Linked DNA regions of Amorphoplanes digitatis. The protein of the gene in region 1 interacts with the protein of each later gene in a pairwise test. Links are inferred from orthologs where the notes say so. Each region holds a gene or a part of one and is shown on either strand. Other genes may lie near its edges. The genes, in order: BJ971_RS07860 and rsfS.

Region 1 (8,207 bases):
CGCCCACACCTCCTGTGCGCAGCTGTGCAGACCTTCGGCCCGCAGTAGCAGCATCACCGTCTGCAGGTAGATTCCGACGTCGGCCCAGCGCGGCGTCGGCATGTCCCGGCCGAGATAGCAGAACAGCGCCGTGCCGGCACCGAAGCAGTTCCAGTTCCGGGCCCGGATCCGGGCCCGGCCCGCTACATCCTCGCGCGCGACACCGTGTGAGCCGTAGAGGACCCGCCCAGTGCCGCCATGCGCTCGACGTACGGCGCACGCAACTCGGACGGGTAGGTCGCGAACTCTCGACTGTCGCCGGAGCCGCCGGCCGCGACCCGATCGGCCACTGTCCTTTTCAGCCTGGCCAGCGGGTCACCGGTCACGACGTAGACATTCCATGGCTGCATGTTGCTGCCCGACGGTGCATCGGCGGCCGCCGCCAGCACCCGTTCGAGAACCTCGCGCGGGACGGGTTGATCGGTGAATCCACGAATCGACTGCCTTGTTCGTACCGCGCGATAGACGTCCATCGAGTCCATCATCCCAACTTCGTGACCAGCCGCCGCACGGGACCGGGCACGACGAGGCGGCCTCTACCGGCCTGACACCGCCGATCTCCAGCGCGCCAAGCCGGACCCGGCCATGCGCGGCATGCAGCAGGTACAGGAACGGGCCGCCGAAGTGCCCTCCCTGCGGATCCAGGCGGTCATTCCGGCAGGAACTCCCCGCGCTCGCTCAACTGCCGCCGAGCGCCTCGAGACGTGTCCCCTGGCCGTCCGCCGGGATCGCCCGGATACGACTGCCGAAGCCTGGCGGTCACTGCTGTTGGCGGGCCGCGAAGGCCATCAGGTCGCGGCGTTCGATGGCCGCCGCCATCAGGTCCGGGAACGCGTCCGGCGTGCACGCGAAGGCCGGCACGCCCAGGGCCGCCAGCGCCGCCGCGTTCTCGTGGTCGTAGGCCGGCGCACCCTCGTCCGAGAGCGCCAGCAGCACCACCACCTGGACACCGGCCGCCGTCATCTCCGCGACCCGGCGCAGCATCTGCTCGCGGACGCCGCCCTCGTAGAGGTCGCTGATCAGCACGAAGATGCTGTCCCGCGGCCGCGTGATCAGTTGCCGGCTGTAGCCGATCGCCCGGTTGATGTCCGTCCCGCCGCCGAGCTGCGTGCCGAACAGGACCTCGACCGGGTCGCTCAGCTGGTCGGTCAGGTCGACCACCGCGGTGTCGAAGACCACGAGCGACGTGCGCAGCGAGCGCATCGACGCCAGCACCGCCGCGAACACCCCGGAGAACACCACCGACGCGGCCATCGAGCCGGACTGGTCGACGCAGAGCACCACGTCGCGCTGGATCGCGGTGGCGCGGCGGCCGTAGCCGACCAGGCGTTCCGGGATCACCGTGCGGTGTTCCGGCTGGTAGTGCTTCAGGTTCGCGCGGATGGTCCGGTCCCAGTCGATGTCGGCGTGCCGGGGCCGGTTGATGCGTGCCGCCCGGTTCAGGGCGCCGCTCACCGCCGCCCGGGTGTGCTGGGAGATGCGTTGCTCCAGCTCGGCGACGACCTTGCGGACCACCTGCCGTGCCGCGTCCTTGGTCCGCTCCGGCATCACCGCGTTCAGCGAGAGCAACGTCCCGACCAGGTGCACGTCCGGCTCGACGGCGTCCAGCATCTCCGGCTCCAGCAGCAGCCGGGTCAGGTCGAGGCGCTCGATCGCGTCCGCCTGCATCACCTGCACGACCGTGCTGGGGAAGTACTCCCGGATGTCGCCCAGCCACCGCGCCACCTTCGGCGCGGACCCACCGAGGCCGGCGGACCGCGACGTGCCGGCCCCCTCGCTGTCACCACCCGCGTCGTAGAGAGCGGCCAGCGCCGCGTCCATCGCGGAATCGCGCCCCTGCGCCGTGCCCAGGGACTCCTGCGCCGGACCACCCAGCACAAGCCGCCACCGGCGCAGACGCTCCCGCCGCGCCGGATCCTCATCGTCCGTCATCTGATCTCCCGGCCTAGTGGCGCGCTGAGGGTCGGCAGTGGGGGTGGCTGGCGGCGTGGGCGTTGTGCCGGTTCGTCGTTGTGGGTCATCTGATCTCCCGGCCCAGCAGCGCGCTCAGCGTCGGCAGGGCGAGGGCCGCCCTCTCGTGGTCCAGCACCAGCGGCTCGGCGGCCGCCCGCCCGCCGGCGCCCGAGCCCGCGATGCGTTCGCCGATCGCGCGTCGTTCGCCGGCGGCGAACCCGCCGAACGTGCGGCGCAGCAACGGCAGGACGTCGTCGAACGCCTCCGCCGGGATGTCGGCGACCCAGCCGTCGAGCAGGTCCAGCAGCGTGTCGTCGTGCACGAGCAGCAGACCGCCGCCGCCCAGGAAGCCCTCGACCCAGGCGGCGCCGTGCGCGGGCGGCGTGCCGACGGTCAACGGCAGCCGCAGCCGCCGCAGCACCTCCGCGATGCCGAGGCGGCCGGCGTCGAGCAGCAGGCGGGTCAGCCGGCCGGCGAGCAGGCCGTGCAGGTCGGCGCGCTGCGAGACGGAGGACAGCGTGGTCAGCCAGCGCTCCCGCAGCTCGTCGTCGTCCAGCAGGGCGACGGCGGAATGCACGCCGTCGACGCGCTCGCGCAGCTGCTCGGCGGCCTCGTCGGAGAGCGAACCGGCGGCGGCCGGCAGCCCGGCGCAGACGCGGGCGAGCAGGCTCGCCGTCACGGTGGACAGGCCGGCGAGGTCGGTGCGGCGGACGTCGCCGTAGCGCAGGGTGCGTGCCAGCGCGGGGATCGCCGCCATCAGGTGGCCGATGTCCGAGTCGAGCGCGGCCCGGGTGTCGAGGGCGGCGAGCACGGGCGGGTACGCGCCGGCCAGGTCGGCCAGCAGGCACACCTCGACCAGCTCGGTCACGTCGGCGAGCGTGGCCGCCTTGCGGGCGGCGTCGATCACCTTGGTGGTCGCCGCGACGGCGACGGTCGTGCCCCACATGCTGCCCTCGACCAGCTGAACGGCGAACTCCGGCTGCCAGCGCAGCCGCCACTGCTCGCGGAACGTGCCGGTGCCGCGCCGGGCCGTCTCCGCCTCGCCCCACGGCACCCCGATGGCGCGCAGCCGGTGCAGCAGCCGGCTGCGGGACAGGTCGATGTCGCGGCGCAGGTCCAACTCGAGCTCGCGTTCCAGCGCCTCCGGCTTGAGCCGCACGGTGCGCTGCTGCGCCGCGAGATCCTTGGCCAGCGGCACGGCCGGCATGTCGTCGGGCACGCCGCCGAGCCGCTCGCCGACGACGAGGCGCCGGTCGATCAGCTCAAGGCGCAGCGGCTCGCCGTCGCACATGACGGCCTCGGCCGCCTCGGTCACCTCGGCGAGCCCCGCGAGTGGCCGCCCGCGCACGACCGCGAGCGCCTCGGCGAGCCGGGTGGCCTCGATGACGTGCGCCGACGAGGTGGGCACGCCCTCGGCGCGCAGCACCCCGGCCGCGTCGACGAGCCACCGCGGCACGACGTCGTCGGTCGTCGTGAACAGGTGGTGATACCAGCCCGGCGACCGCACACCCGCGCCGTAGCCGGACTGTGCCGCCAGCCGCCCGTAGGTCCACGGCACCCAGGTGAAGGCGACCTTGGCCTTCTTCCGCCCCTTGAGCAGCGCGGCATCGTCCTTGGCGGCGACCTTGCGCGCCAGCGCGGGGACGTGCCACGCGCCGCACACGACCGCGATGTTGTCGTGGGTGCGGCGCACCTCGCGCAGCACCGTGCGCATGTAGGCCTCGCGGACGAGGTCCTCGGGGTCCTCAGGCGACGACTCGCGGATGGCGGTCATCGCCTCGGCGATGGCCTCGAACGCGGGCAGCCCCCGGTGCTCGACGACGTCCTCCCACCAGCGCTCGGGATCGTCATATCCGGCGGCAGCGGCGAGCTCCCCGATCGGATCGACCGGCCGCACCCGCACCGGCGCCGTGACACCCCCGTCCTCACCGGGTTCCGTCGGCCCGGGAGTCACCCGCCCCGGCCCACCGCCGCCCTCCGAGACGTCCAACTCGCCCGGACCCGCGCTGCCCAGGTCGCCCGTCACGGCCGGACCGGGGCCGCTCTGGGCAGGTGCGGCGGGGTCGGCGGCAGGGTGCGTGTTCAGGTCGGCTGGGTGTGTGTTGGTGGGCGGGTGCGGCGTGTGGGTGTCGATCGGGCCCGTGTCGGCGGGTGGGGGCGACGGTGTGGCGGGGCGCGGGCCGGCGGTCGGTGGGGTGTCCTGGGTGCGGTCGTCGGTGAGGCGGTAGGAGTAGGGGAGGTCGAAGAAGCGGACCGGCACCCTGTGCTCCACCGCCCAGCGGATTGCCTGCCACTCCGGTGAGAAGACCGCGAACGGCCAGAAGGCCGCGCGGGCGGGGTCGTCCGCCGCGTAGCCCAGCAGCGCCACCGGCGGTTCCAGGCCGGTGTCCGCCGCCCAGCGGACCAGGTCGTCGGCCTCCGGCGGGCCCTCGATCAGCACCATTGCGGGGCGCTGGCGATTCAGCTCCTGGACGACCGCGCGGGCCGAGCCGGGTCCGTGGTGGCGGATGCCGTAGAACTGCTCAGGCATCGCGGGCGGCACGGTAGAAGTCGCGCCAGTCGGTGCGTTCGCGGACGACCGTCTCGAGGTATTCGCGCCAGACCACGCCGTCCGAGGCCGGGTCCTTGACCACGGCGCCGACGATGCCGGCGGCCACATCGGACGGGTGCAGGGTGCCGTCGCCGAAGTGTGCGGCAAGGGCCATGCCGTTGGTGATCACCGAGATCGCCTCGGCGGGGGAGAGCGTGCCGGTCGGCGACTTCAGCTTGGTGCGGCCGTCCTCGGTCAGGCCGGTGCGCAGCTCGCGGAAGATGGTCACCACCCGGCGGATCTCGTCGAGGGCGGCCGGCACCTCGGGCAGGTCGAGCGACTTGCCGAGCTGGGCCACCCGGCGGGACACGATCTCCACCTCGTCGTCGGCCGAGGCCGGGACCGGGAGGACCACCGTGTTGAACCGGCGGCGCAGCGCGCTGGAGAGCTCGTTGACGCCGCGGTCGCGGTCGTTGGCGGTGGCGATCAGGTTGAAGCCGCGCTGGGCCTGCACCTCCGTGTTGAGCTCCGGCACCGGCAGGGTCTTCTCCGAGAGCACGGTGATCAGCGCGTCCTGCACGTCGGACGGGACGCGGGTCAGCTCCTCCATCCGGGCGATCGCGCCGGTCCGCATGGCGCGCATGATCGGGCTGGGCACCAGGGCCGCCTCGGACGGGCCGTCCGCGAGCAGGCGGGCGTAGTTCCACCCGTAGCGGATCGCCTCCTCTGCCGTGCCGGCGGTGCCCTGCACCAGCAGGGTCGAGTCGCCCGAGATCGCGGCCGCGAGGTGCTCGGAGACCCAGGTCTTGGCCGTGCCGGGCACGCCGAGCAGGAGCAGCGCCCGGTCGGTGACCAACGTGGACACCGCGACCTCCATGAGCCGCCGAGGGCCGACATACTTCGGGGTGATCTTGGCGCCGTCGCCCAGGAGGTAGGTCACCACCGCGTGCGGGGACAGCCGCCAGCCCGGCGGTCGCGGCCGGTCGTCGGTCGCGGCGAGCAGCGCGAGCTCCTCGGCATACTGATCCTCGGCGTGCGGTCGCAGTGCGGTCACTCGAACTCCTGTCTGTCCCACGGCCCGGCTGCCCGGCCCGCCGGCGCTGCTATGACTGGCACGTTACTAAGCACCTCCGACAAGAACCGGTCAGGTGCGCGAGCCGGGCTCCACCTCGGATTCCGGCGGCCGCAGCTCCCGGAGCATCTCGTGGCGGAAGGCGAGGATCCGGGCCAGCTCGGCGACCGGCCGCACCCGGGACGGGTCGGCCGGCTGCTGATCGAGCTGCTCGGCCAGCCGGGCGACCTGCGCCGCGTAGCCGGGCGGCATCGCCATCGCCGCGGCCCGGCACAGCTCGGCGAGCTGCCAGCTGTGCTTGTCCGCACGCACCCGGTGCGCGATGGTCTCCACCACCGCGACGGCGAGCTCGTCCGGCCAGGCGCCCGGGTGCACGGCAAGCAGCCGGTGCGCGAGATGGTCCTCGCGTCGCAGGAAGTCGGCGGCGATGCGGGCCAGGTCGGCCGGCGGCAGCAGCAGGTGCAGGTCCCATCGGACGGCCTCGCGCAGCCCGGTCGCGCTTCCCCGGGTGTCGTTGTCGACGAGCGCGGCCGCCCAGGCGGAGTCGGCCTGCATGATCGCCGCCTTGGCCCAGCCGTGCAGCAGCGGCGTCTCCCAGTCGTGCCCGCGGGCCAGGTCGACGACCGCGGCCGGGGAGCGCCCGAATGCGTCGGTCCAGATGGTCAGGGGCGTGCCGGCGACGACCTCCTCGAGCAGCCAGGCCTGCACCCCGGTGCCGTGCGCGGGCTGTGCGCCGACGCCGTCGCGCCGCAGCTCGGTCGTCAGCTCAGCGGGCGGGCCGACGACGAGCCGGTCGCGCCCGAGTGTGCGGCGCTCGAGGCGCACCGCCGCCGTCGCCCGGGTGGTCATCCGCCGGCCGAGCGACGATCCCGGCAGCCGCCGCAGCAGGTCGAGGGCGGCCTCGCGGACACCCTTGCGCCGGTCGTCGAGTGCACGGTCGAGGAAGGCGTCGTCGGCGAGGGACAGCCCGGTGCCGATCGCGTCGACGAACCGAGTGCGGTCCTCGGGCGTCTCGGTCTGCCAGGTGCTCTCCAGCAGGGCGAGCGCGGCGGCCGGGTCGGTGCCGCGCAGCCGGGTGAGGTGGGCCAGGCGTTCGCCGCCGGTGCCGGTCTCCCACACCTGCGGATCCGACGGCGTGGCGGCGCCGGGCGCCTCGTCGCGCAGCCAGCGCCAGTCGGCGCGCATCGCGGCGAGCCAGTCGCCGCGCCGGCCGGCGACGCGGCCGATCGCGGGCCGGACGGCGCCGTTGCGGCGGCCGGCGTCGAGCAGCGCGGGCAGCGACTCGGGCGGGACGAACCCGCCGTGCCGGGCGGCCGCGGTCAGCCACTGTGCGAGCAGCTCCTGCGCCTGCTGGGCGCCGCCGGGCGCGCCGCCGTCGGTCAGCAACCGCCGAAGCCGGGCCCCGGCCGCGGCGGGCAGCGGCGGGCCGGTCTCGGCGGGCGCGGACGGGACCGGCGCGTGGCCGGACGACGGCGTGACGCCCGCCCGCCGATAGGTCAGCGCGGTCGCGGCCGCCTCCAACAGATCGGCGGCCGGAGCACCGGCCGGTGCCAGGCTCAGGACCCGGTCGCCGACGTGCAACCCCGGTGATGTCCACGGCCGCCGGGCGGTGCCGACGAGGGCCGCCGCCAGCAGGTCGGCCGGCAGCTCCGGCCCGCGCCCGCCCCCGCCGCCGGGCGCCGGCGGTGGCGCCGGCACATAGTTGCCGTCGACCCACGCGGCCAGCGGCCGCAGCCCCGACGGCGACCACTCGCCCGCGACGGTCGCGGGCGACCCGCCGGCGGCGGCCAGCAGCCACCATGGCTCGCGGTGCCCCGGCGCCAGCGGCAGGGACTCCCCGGCGGCGTCGACGAGGAACCCGTCGGCGCCCGGCACCACGTCCGCCAGCAGCACCGGCGCGTCGTGACGCCAGGGCTCGGCGGCCAGCGTCGACGACCAGCCGGCCAGCGCCGCCCGCAGGCCGGCGGCCGGTGCCGGTGCGGTCAGCGGCCGGGGCGTGCCGAACTGCTCCTTCACCAGCGCCCGCAGCGGCGCGGCGCCGGGGTAGAAGCAGAGCGCCGCCTCGATCGCCGTGCCCGGCACCACCTCGGCCGCCGGCGACTGCCCGGGCGCCGCGAACGACAGCAGCAGCGCGAACCGTCCACTGCCGACGCCGAGCAGCCAGGTCCGCCGGGTCGTGATGGCGCCCTCCTCGCTGTCGATCTGCCCCAGCACCTGCCACAGGTCCCGGACCTCGGCGGTGGCGAGCACGTCCTGGTTGGCCACCGGGAACCCGATCCGGGACCGGACCGTGGCGGCCAGCGCCGGCGGCAGCGCGCCGAGCCGCTCATGACCCGCGACCAGCAGCCGGAGCAGCGCGAGCTCGCCGAGCAGCCGGTCGGCCCAGTGCGGCCCGATGCCCGCGACCCCGCCCAGCCGGCGCACCGCGGAGGCGGCGGCGGGCGCCTGCGCGTCGACGAGACGGGCGGCCATCGCCTCGTAGGGCCGGCGCCCCGCCTGCTCCGCGCCGGCCAGGCCCTGCTGCACCTGGTCGTCGAGCCACCGCCGCAGCTCGGCCATGCCGGCCGCGACCCGGTCCGCCCGCTGCCGGGCGCGTTTCTCGGCGGCGGCCGG
Region 2 (8,255 bases), 5.7 Mb from region 1 along the record:
CGGCTCGACGACGCGTCCGTCGAAGCCGTGCCGCTGATCCTGCCGATGCTCGACGACTCGCTGACCCGCGCGCTGCTCTGGAGCGCGACGCTGGACGCGGTCGAGGACGGCGAGCGGCCGGTCGCCGAGCTGGTCACCCTGGTCCTGGCGGCGCTGCCGGTCGAGCGCGAGGTGGTCCTGGTCGAGGACGTGCTGCGGATGACCTCCGCGCTCGTCGACCGCTACCCGACGCCGGAGACCAGGCCCGCCGCGCTGGAGCTGCTCGCGCAGGCGAGCGAGCGGCTGCTGACCGCCGCGGAGCCCGGCAGCTCGCGCCGGCTGGCCGGCGTGCGCGGCCTGATCGGGGCGAGCATCGACACCGCGCGGCTGCGCGGCTGGCTCGACGGCGAGGGCGTGCCCGAGGGCGTCAGCGTCGACGACGACCTGCGCTGGCTGATCCTCTACCGGCTGGTGGTGCTGGGCGCGGCGGGGCCGGACGACATCGAGGCGACGCTGGCGGCGGACCGCAGCGCGGCCGGCGAGCAGCAGGCGGCCCGGTGCCGGGCGGCGCTGCCCGACGCCGGCGCCAAGGCCCGCGCCTGGGAGTTGATCATCAACGACACGGCCTCCTCGAACCGGATCCTGGAGGCGACGGCGCACGGCTTCTGGCAGCCCGAGCAGCTCGACCTCGTCACCCCGTACGTGGAGAGGTACTTCGCCGAGATGCCCGGGATGCTGAGCCGGCGTACCGGAATGAGCGGGGAGCGGGTCGCCGCGCTGGCGTATCCGTCGCTGGTCGTGACGCCGGAGACCCGGCGGCTCGCCGCGGACCTGCTGGCCTCGCCGGACCTGTCGGCCATCCTGCGTCGCGTGGTGACCGATGGCGACGATGACGTACGTCGTGCGCTGCGTGCCCGAGGATAGATGATTTGCCCTGTATCCCCCGTTCGAGAGGTTAGCCTCGGCGTACGGGGGTGAGGTCGGTGGAGTGGTCCGAGGAGCTGTCCAGCGGCCTGCTGCAAGCTGCGCCGGACGCGATCCTGGTGATGGACGAGGGCGTGATCGTCCTCGTCAACGACCGCGCCGAGGAGGTCTTCGGCTGGCGCCGCGGTGAACTGCTCGGTCAGCGCGCCACCATGCTGCTCGGGGACATCAACGAGGTACCGTCGCTGGCCGGGCTGCGTCGCGCCGCCGACGGGCTCACGGGCGGTATCGGCTTCATCGGAACCGTCGCCCTGCAAGCGCGACGGCGCGACGGCGCGATCTTCCCCACCGAGGCTTCGCTCTCGCGGGTGCAGGGGCCGGAGGGCCGGAGGACGATCGCCGTGGTCCGGGACATGACCGAGCGGCACCGGCTCCAGGCCGAGGCGGAACACCAGCGCAGCGAGGTGCAGGAGCACCGTAACCAGCGGCTCGAGGCGCTCGGCCAGCTGGCCGGCGGCATCGCGCACGACTTCAACAACATGCTCGGCGTGATCGTGAACTACGCGAACTTCGTGATCGAGGAGGCCGAGGCGCCGCAGCCCGATCTCAAGACCATCGCCGCCGACGCCCGCCAGGTCATCCGGGCCGGCGAGCGGGGCACGGACCTGACGCACCAGCTGCTCAAGTTCGCCCGCCGGGACGTCGCCCGGCCACAGGTCCTCGACCTCAACGCCGTCATCACCGACGCCGAGGAGACGCTGCGCGACCTGATCGGCGACCGGGTCGCCCTCATCATCCGTACGGCGGAGTCGCTGCCGCCGGTGACCTGCGACCCCGGCCAGTTGGAGCAGCTGCTGACCAGCCTGGCGTCCAACGCCCGGGACGCGATGCCCGAGGGCGGCCAGCTGGTGATCGACACCGCCGGTGCGCGCCTGGAGGTCGGCGAGCATCCCGACCTCGCGCCGGGTGACTACGTCCGGATACGCGTCTCCGACTCCGGCTGCGGCATGGCACCCGACGTCGTCGCGCGCGCGTTCGAGCCGTTCTTCACCACCAAGGCCAGCGGCGAGGGCACCGGGCTGGGCCTGGCCACCGCGTACGGGATCGTCACGCAGGCCGGCGGCGCCGTCAGCCTGACCTCGGAGCCGGTCCTGGGCACCACGGTGACCGTGCTGCTGCCCGCCGGTGCCGGCGAGCAGGAGGTCGTGCCCGCCGCCGAGCCGGTGCTGACCGCCGGGCACGGTGAGACGCTGCTCGTGGTCGAGGACGAGGCGGCGCTGCGCGACGTGGCCGGCCGAATCCTGTCCGGCGCGGGCTACCAGGTCCTGTCGGCCGAGGGCGGCGCCGAGGCCCTCGAACTGGCGTCCCTGCACGAGGGGGCGATAGATCTGCTGGTCAGCGACGTGGTGATGCCCGGGATGCTGGGCAAGGAGCTGGCCGAGCGCCTGACACACGTACGCCCGGACACCCGCGTGCTGTACATGTCCGGGTACGCCCAGCCGGTGCTGGCCTCGCAGGGCACGCTGGACCCGGGAGTCGCGCTGCTGGAGAAGCCGTTCACGGCCGCGGATCTGCTCTGCGCGGTCCGCCGCCGGCTCGACGGCTGATCCAGGGCACGTCTGGAGGATCATGGCGTCGCCGAGCCGAGGTCCAGGTTTCGCCTCGCGGCGCCATGATCCTCCAGACGTGCCCTAGGATTCGCCGGTGCGGAAACGGCGCCGGATCGGCATCATGGGCGGCACCTTCGACCCGATCCACCACGGTCACCTGGTGGCGGCGAGCGAGGTGCAGAGCCGCTTCGGCCTGGACGAGGTCGTGTTCGTGCCGACCGGCCAGCCCTGGCAGAAGGGCAAGGTCAGCCCGGCCGAGGACCGCTACCTGATGACGGTGATCGCGACCGCGTCGAATCCGCACTTCCAGGTCAGCCGGGCCGACGTCGACCGGGACGGCCCGACATACACCGTCGACACCCTGCGCGACCTGCACGCGATCTTCGGCAGCACGGCCGACCTCTTCTTCATCACCGGCGCGGACGCGCTCGCGAAGATCCTGTCGTGGAAGGATGCGCTCGAGATGCTCTCGCTGGCGCACTTCGTCGGGGTCACCCGGCCCGGTTTCGAGCTCTCCGACGATCATCTGCCCGCCGATTCCGTGACGCTTGTCGAGGTGCCCGCGATGGCGATCTCGTCGAGCGCCTGCCGCGCGCGGGTCGCCGACGGGCTGCCGGTCTGGTACCTCGTACCCGATGGTGTGGTGCAGTACATCGCAAAGCGTGGCCTATATCGTACCGAAGGACCGGTTTAGGCCCATTCATCTGGGTAGAGATGTCATACCCGTATGAGAGGCTAGTAACTCTGAAACCGAACGAGGGGAGACCGGTGCCCGTCACCGAACGTGCCCGCGAGCTCGCGCTGACCGCCGCGCAGGCCGCGGCCGACAAGAAGGCGCAGGACATCGTCCTCATCGACGTCGCCGACCAGCTCTACATCACCGACGCGTTCGTCATCGCCTCGGCTGCCAACGAGCGTCAGGTCGGTTCGATCGTCGATGCCATCGAGGAGGCCCTGCTGGGCCTGCCCGAGAAGGCCAAGCCGGCCCGCCGTGAGGGCGAGCGGCAGGGACGCTGGGTGCTTCTCGACTACATCGACATCGTGATCCACATCCAGCACGCCGAGGAGCGCGAGTTCTACGCCCTCGACAAGCTCTGGAAGGACTGCCCGACCATCGAGTTCCACGACCGCGATCTTGCCGAGGCCGAGGCCTCCTCCGGCGCGGCATGACCACTCGGCTCATCGTCTGGCGGCACGGCAACACGGACTGGAACGCGGGCCACCGCGTTCAGGGCCAGACCGACGTGCCGCTCAACGAGCTCGGCCGGCAACAGGCCGTCGACGCCGCCGAGTTGCTCGCCCGGATGCGGCCCGACGCCCTGGTCGCCAGCGACCTGTGCCGGGCCGCCGACACCGCCGCCGCGCTGGCCGCGCTGACCGGCCTGTCGGTGACCTACGACCGGCGGCTGCGCGAGCGCTACTTCGGTCTCTGGGAAGGTCTCACCATGACCGAGATCACCCAGACCCGGCCGGAGGAGTACGCCCGCTGGACGGCCGGCGCCGACGACATCGGCGGCGAGGTGGAGACCCTCGACGACCTGGGCAAGCGGGTCGCCGAGGCGCTACAGGCCGCGGCCGACCTGGTCGAGCCCGGCGGCACCGTCGTCGTCGCCACGCACGGCGCGGCCGTGCGCTCGGGGGTCGGGCACCTGCTCGGCTGGCCGCGCGAGCAGCTGCGCACGCTGCGCGCGCTCCAGAACTGCCACTGGGTCGAGCTCACCCACGACGCGCAGCGGGGCTGGCAGATCGCCACCTACAACGTCGGCCCGTTCACCGACCGGCCGACGCCGCCGCCGGTTTGATCGCCGCCGCGAGGAACGATCCGGCCACCCGGTAGCGTCCAAGGCATCATGACTATTCGACGCCTCGCCATCCCCCTGCTGGTCGTCGTGGCCCTCGCCGGCTGCGCCAACGGCGCCTCCGACGACACCGCCGCCGTCCCCGCCACCACCACCTCTTCCGCCGCCCCCACCGAAGAGTCCAGCACCAAACCGCCGCCCGCCGGCAGCAAGACCATCTCCGGCACGGTCACGGCCGGGGTCGAGCCGGGCTGCCTGCTCCTCGAGGACCACCTGCTGATCATCAAGGACACCGCGCTCAAATCGGTCGCCAAGGTCGGCGCCTCGGTCACCGCGACCGGCGAGGCCCAGCCCGGCATGATGACGACCTGCCAGCAGGGCACGCCGTTCGTCGTCGCCACTATCCGCGCGAACTAGCCCACCATCGGCTACGGTGCCCGCATGCCCGTCGCGGTCGTCACCGATTCCACCGCGTACCTGCCGTCCGAGCTGAGCGGGACGTACGACCTCACCGTCGTCCCGCTCACCGTCGTCATCAACGGGGTCGAAGGCCTCGAGGGTGAGGAGATCTCGCCGGGCGAGGTCGCACACGCACTCGGGCAGCGGCGGGTCGCGGTCAGCACGTCCCGGCCCGCACCCGAACAGTTCGCGGCCGCGTACCGCGATCTCCTGGACGGCGGCGCGGACGGCATCGTCTCCGTGCACCTGTCGTCCCAGATCTCCGGAACCTACGACGCCGCGGTGCTGGCGGCGGCCGAGATCGGGCCGCAGGTCCAGGTCGTGGACAGCCAGACGACCGGAATGGGGCTGGGGTTCGTCGCGCTGGCCGCGGCGACGGCGGCCAGCCGGGGTGCCGACCTTGACACGGTACGGCGGGTAGCGGTCGATCATTCCGCCCAGGTCAGTGTGCTGTTCTACGTGGACACGCTGGAGTTTCTCAGGCGTGGGGGGCGGATCGGGGCGGCGTCGGCGCTGCTCGGCACGGCGCTGTCGGTCAAGCCGATCCTGCATATGGACGGCGGGGTGATCGTCGTCCGGGACAAGGTCCGGACGGCGGGGAGGGCGCTTGCCCGCCTTGTCGATCTGGCGGTGGAGGCGTCTGGGGAGGGCGAGGTCGATATCGCGGTGCACCATCTGGGCGCGGGGGATCGGGCGGCGGCGCTGGCGGATGTGGTCTCGGTGAGGCTGGGTGATCGGCTGCGGGACTGCTACATCACGGAGATCGGCGCGGTGGTGGCGGCGCATGTAGGCCCCGGTGTCGCCGGGGTGGTCGTGCACCGGCGCTAGCCGGCCGTTCCACGGAGTCGGTGTCGGGTCGGATCGCCGGAGCGGTTTCGCTGCGGAGGCCTTCGGGGGCGGGCCTGTTTCGTTGTGGCGGCCTTCGGATCGCTGGCGGCGTTTCGTTGTGGCGGCCCTCGGAGGCTGGGGCCGTTTCGTTGTGGCCGCATTCGGGGTGCCCGGGTCAACGATGGGGTTCGACCTGAGCCTGGTCGCGGCGCGCTCCCGTTCGGGAACTCAGGTTCGGCGGGCCGTGACGACCCTGGCTTCGAGCTCGTCGTCCTCGGCGATGTCCGGACGGAGCCCTGCCGCCCGCACCGCGGCGACGGCGGGCCCGGTCTGGGCCTCGCTGATCTCGGAGAGCATCAGGCCGCCGGGCGACAGCCACCGCGCGGCTCCCGCGACGACGGCGCGGAAGACATCGAGCCCGTCGTCGCCGCCGTCGAGGGCCTGGTGCGGCTCGTGCTCCCGCGCCTCGGCCGGGAGCAGGGGGATGTGCCGGGTCGCGACGTACGGGACGTTGGCCAGCAGGATGTCGATCCGCCCGCGGAGTTCGGCCGGCAGGGCTTCGAAGAGATCGCCCTCGAAGACGTCGCCGCCCAGGTTGTCGCGGGCGCAGGCCACGGCGACGGGATCGTTGTCGGCGGCGAAGAGGGTGACGTCCGGGCGCTGACTGCGCAGGGCCAGGCCGAGGGCGCCGGAACCGCAGCAGAGGTCGACGACCACGCGGCCGGTCTCGGTCGCCGCGGTGCGGACCAGGAGTTCGCTGCGGACGCGGGGAACGAAGACGCCGGGGCGCAGGCGGACCCGGACGCCGCAGAAGTCCGCGTAGCCGACGACCTGTTCCAGGGGCTCGCCCCGGACCCGGCGGCCGACCAACTCGTCGAGGTGGCGGGGGTCGGCGGCGGCCTCGCCGAGCACGGCGGCCTCGTCCTCGGCGAAGACGCAGCCGGCGGCTCGGAGACGGCGGATGGTGTCGGCCAGGTCGGTGAGTGTCACGGGGCTATCTCATAGCACAAGGCGGGGGTGGGGTAGGGATTTTCCACATCGCCGGGTTGTCCACAGGGGAGCGGGCAGGCGCCGGCCGGTAGGCCTAGTTTCGGCCCGTGCTTGAGGCGAGGAATCCAGACGACGTGAGCGCCAGGCTGCGGACGGTCCTGGCGCCGAAGGAGCCATCGGCCGGGGAGGCCGTGGTGGGTTCGGGTGCTGGGGGCGGGCCGCCGTCGGGGTATCCCGCGGGATCACCCTGGGCGACGGCGCCGGGCTCGTTGCGGGAGCCCGTTCCTTCGGCATCGTGGGTGCCGACTTCCCCTGCTTCCCAAATGCCGGTCTCTTCGGCTTCACCCGGGCCGACTTCTCCCGTTTCGCAAGCGTTGACCATTCCCGCTTCGCAGGTGCCGGTATTTCCGGCTTCGCCGGCGCCGGCTTCTTCGGGTTTGAGGGTGCCGGCGACAGGGTCTGCGGAGGATTCACGCTGGCCGGTGCCGGGTGGGCCGCCGTTGACCTGGGACGATCTGTTGCCGGGCTGGCCTGACGACGTGACTCTCGAGCCCGGCCCCGGCGAGGAAGCGCCGCCGCCGCGGCGACCCGTCGAGCCGGTGGCCGAGGATCTTGCCTATCGGCCGGCCTGGGCGGCTGGGACCGGTGCGCGACGCCCGATCCGTCCGCCAGCCCTCTTCGGGCCCGATTCCGCCCGACCCGATCCGGCGGGAGCCGGGCGCTTCGAGGCCGGCATCCCGGACGCCGAGCCCTTTGCGGCTGACTCTTCGGGTGCCGAATTTCATGGGGCTGGCTTTACGGGTGCCGAACTTTATGGGGCTGACTCTTCGGGTGCCGAATTTCATGAGGCTGGCTCTTCGGGTGCCGGACACTATGTGGCCGGCTCATCCGATGCCGGGCCCTTTGCCGACGACTCCCCGGGTACCGAACGTTTTGGGGTCGGCGCCGTGCTCAGCGGTGCGGGCGCCTTCGATCCCGGCCGGAGGGGAGTGCGGGCCCTGGCCGCCGTCGCGGTCGTCGTCGTGCTCGTCGCGGCGTTGCTGGCCTGGCGAGCGCGGCCCCGGGTGGATCCGGTGGCTCCGCCCGGAATCGATCCCGTCGCCGCCGACGCCCCGCTCGCGGGCGACACACCGGCCGCCGCAGGTGCCGCACCGAGCGCCTCCGGCCCGGCTCAGGTTGTCGTCGCGGTCGGCGGCAAGGTCCGCAAGCCGGGGCTGGTGCAACTCCCGACCGGTGCCCGCGTGGCGGACGCCCTGCGTGCCGCGGGCGGCGCCAACCCGGGTGTGGACGTCGCACCCCTGAACCTGGCCCGCAAGATCGCCGACGGCGAACTGATCATGGTTGGCGTCACCCCGCCGCCGGGCGCCGCTCCGACCGGCCCGGCCGGTCCCGCGGCGCCGGGCAGCCCCGCCGGCGGCCCGGTGAACCTGAACACCGCGACCCTTGCCGACCTGGACGGCCTGCCGGGCGTGGGACCGGTGCTGGCCCAGCGGATCCTGGAGGCCCGCGATGCACAGGGCGGCTTCCGGGCCGTCACGGACCTCCGCAAGGTCGAGGGCATCGGCACCGCCCGTTTCGAGCAGCTCAAAGACCTGGTGACGGTGTGAGCGGGCGTGTGGGTGCTGAACGGGCCGATCGCCGTGCACCGGACCTCCGCCTGGCCGGC

Evidence for each region.
Region 2: the proteins of BJ971_RS07860 (region 1) and rsfS interact in binary tests that used the Escherichia coli proteins (3 or more experiments, as listed by UniProt). The link is inferred for Amorphoplanes digitatis from one-to-one orthologs.

What each region holds. Positions count from the first base shown.
Region 1 is NZ_JACHNH010000001.1:1,715,918-1,724,124, forward strand. What follows is about bases 3,546-6,341. They hold BJ971_RS07860 (ATP-binding protein), read right to left. Parts: upstream 5,577-6,341; coding sequence 4,515-5,576; downstream 3,546-4,514. Other genes in these bases: BJ971_RS07855 (DUF5682 family protein), read right to left, coding at 3,546-4,522; BJ971_RS07865 (SWIM zinc finger family protein), read right to left, coding at 5,667-6,341. In the rest of the region: BJ971_RS40515 (nitroreductase family protein), read right to left, coding at 1-102; BJ971_RS40520 (nitroreductase family protein), read right to left, coding at 183-512; BJ971_RS07850 (VWA domain-containing protein), read right to left, coding at 799-1,971; more of BJ971_RS07855, read right to left, coding at 2,057-3,545; more of BJ971_RS07865, read right to left, coding at 6,342-8,207.
Region 2 is NZ_JACHNH010000001.1:7,370,254-7,378,508, reverse strand. The notes cover bases 2,139-4,982. They hold rsfS (ribosome silencing factor), read left to right. Parts: upstream 2,139-3,281; coding sequence 3,282-3,683; downstream 3,684-4,982. Other genes in these bases: BJ971_RS32325 (DegV family protein), read left to right, coding at 4,754-4,982; BJ971_RS32330 (hypothetical protein), read left to right, coding at 4,364-4,729; BJ971_RS32335 (histidine phosphatase family protein), read left to right, coding at 3,680-4,315; nadD (nicotinate-nucleotide adenylyltransferase), read left to right, coding at 2,608-3,207; BJ971_RS32350 (hybrid sensor histidine kinase/response regulator), read left to right, coding at 2,139-2,510. In the rest of the region: pepN (aminopeptidase N), read left to right, coding at 1-903; more of BJ971_RS32350, read left to right, coding at 963-2,138; more of BJ971_RS32325, read left to right, coding at 4,983-5,599; BJ971_RS32320 (putative protein N(5)-glutamine methyltransferase), read right to left, coding at 5,828-6,589; BJ971_RS32315 (hypothetical protein), read left to right, coding at 6,885-7,124; BJ971_RS32310 (ComEA family DNA-binding protein), read left to right, coding at 7,465-8,196; BJ971_RS32305 (ComEC/Rec2 family competence protein), read left to right, coding at 8,205-8,255. UniProt on the Escherichia coli protein: Functions as a ribosomal silencing factor. Interacts with ribosomal protein uL14 (rplN), blocking formation of intersubunit bridge B8.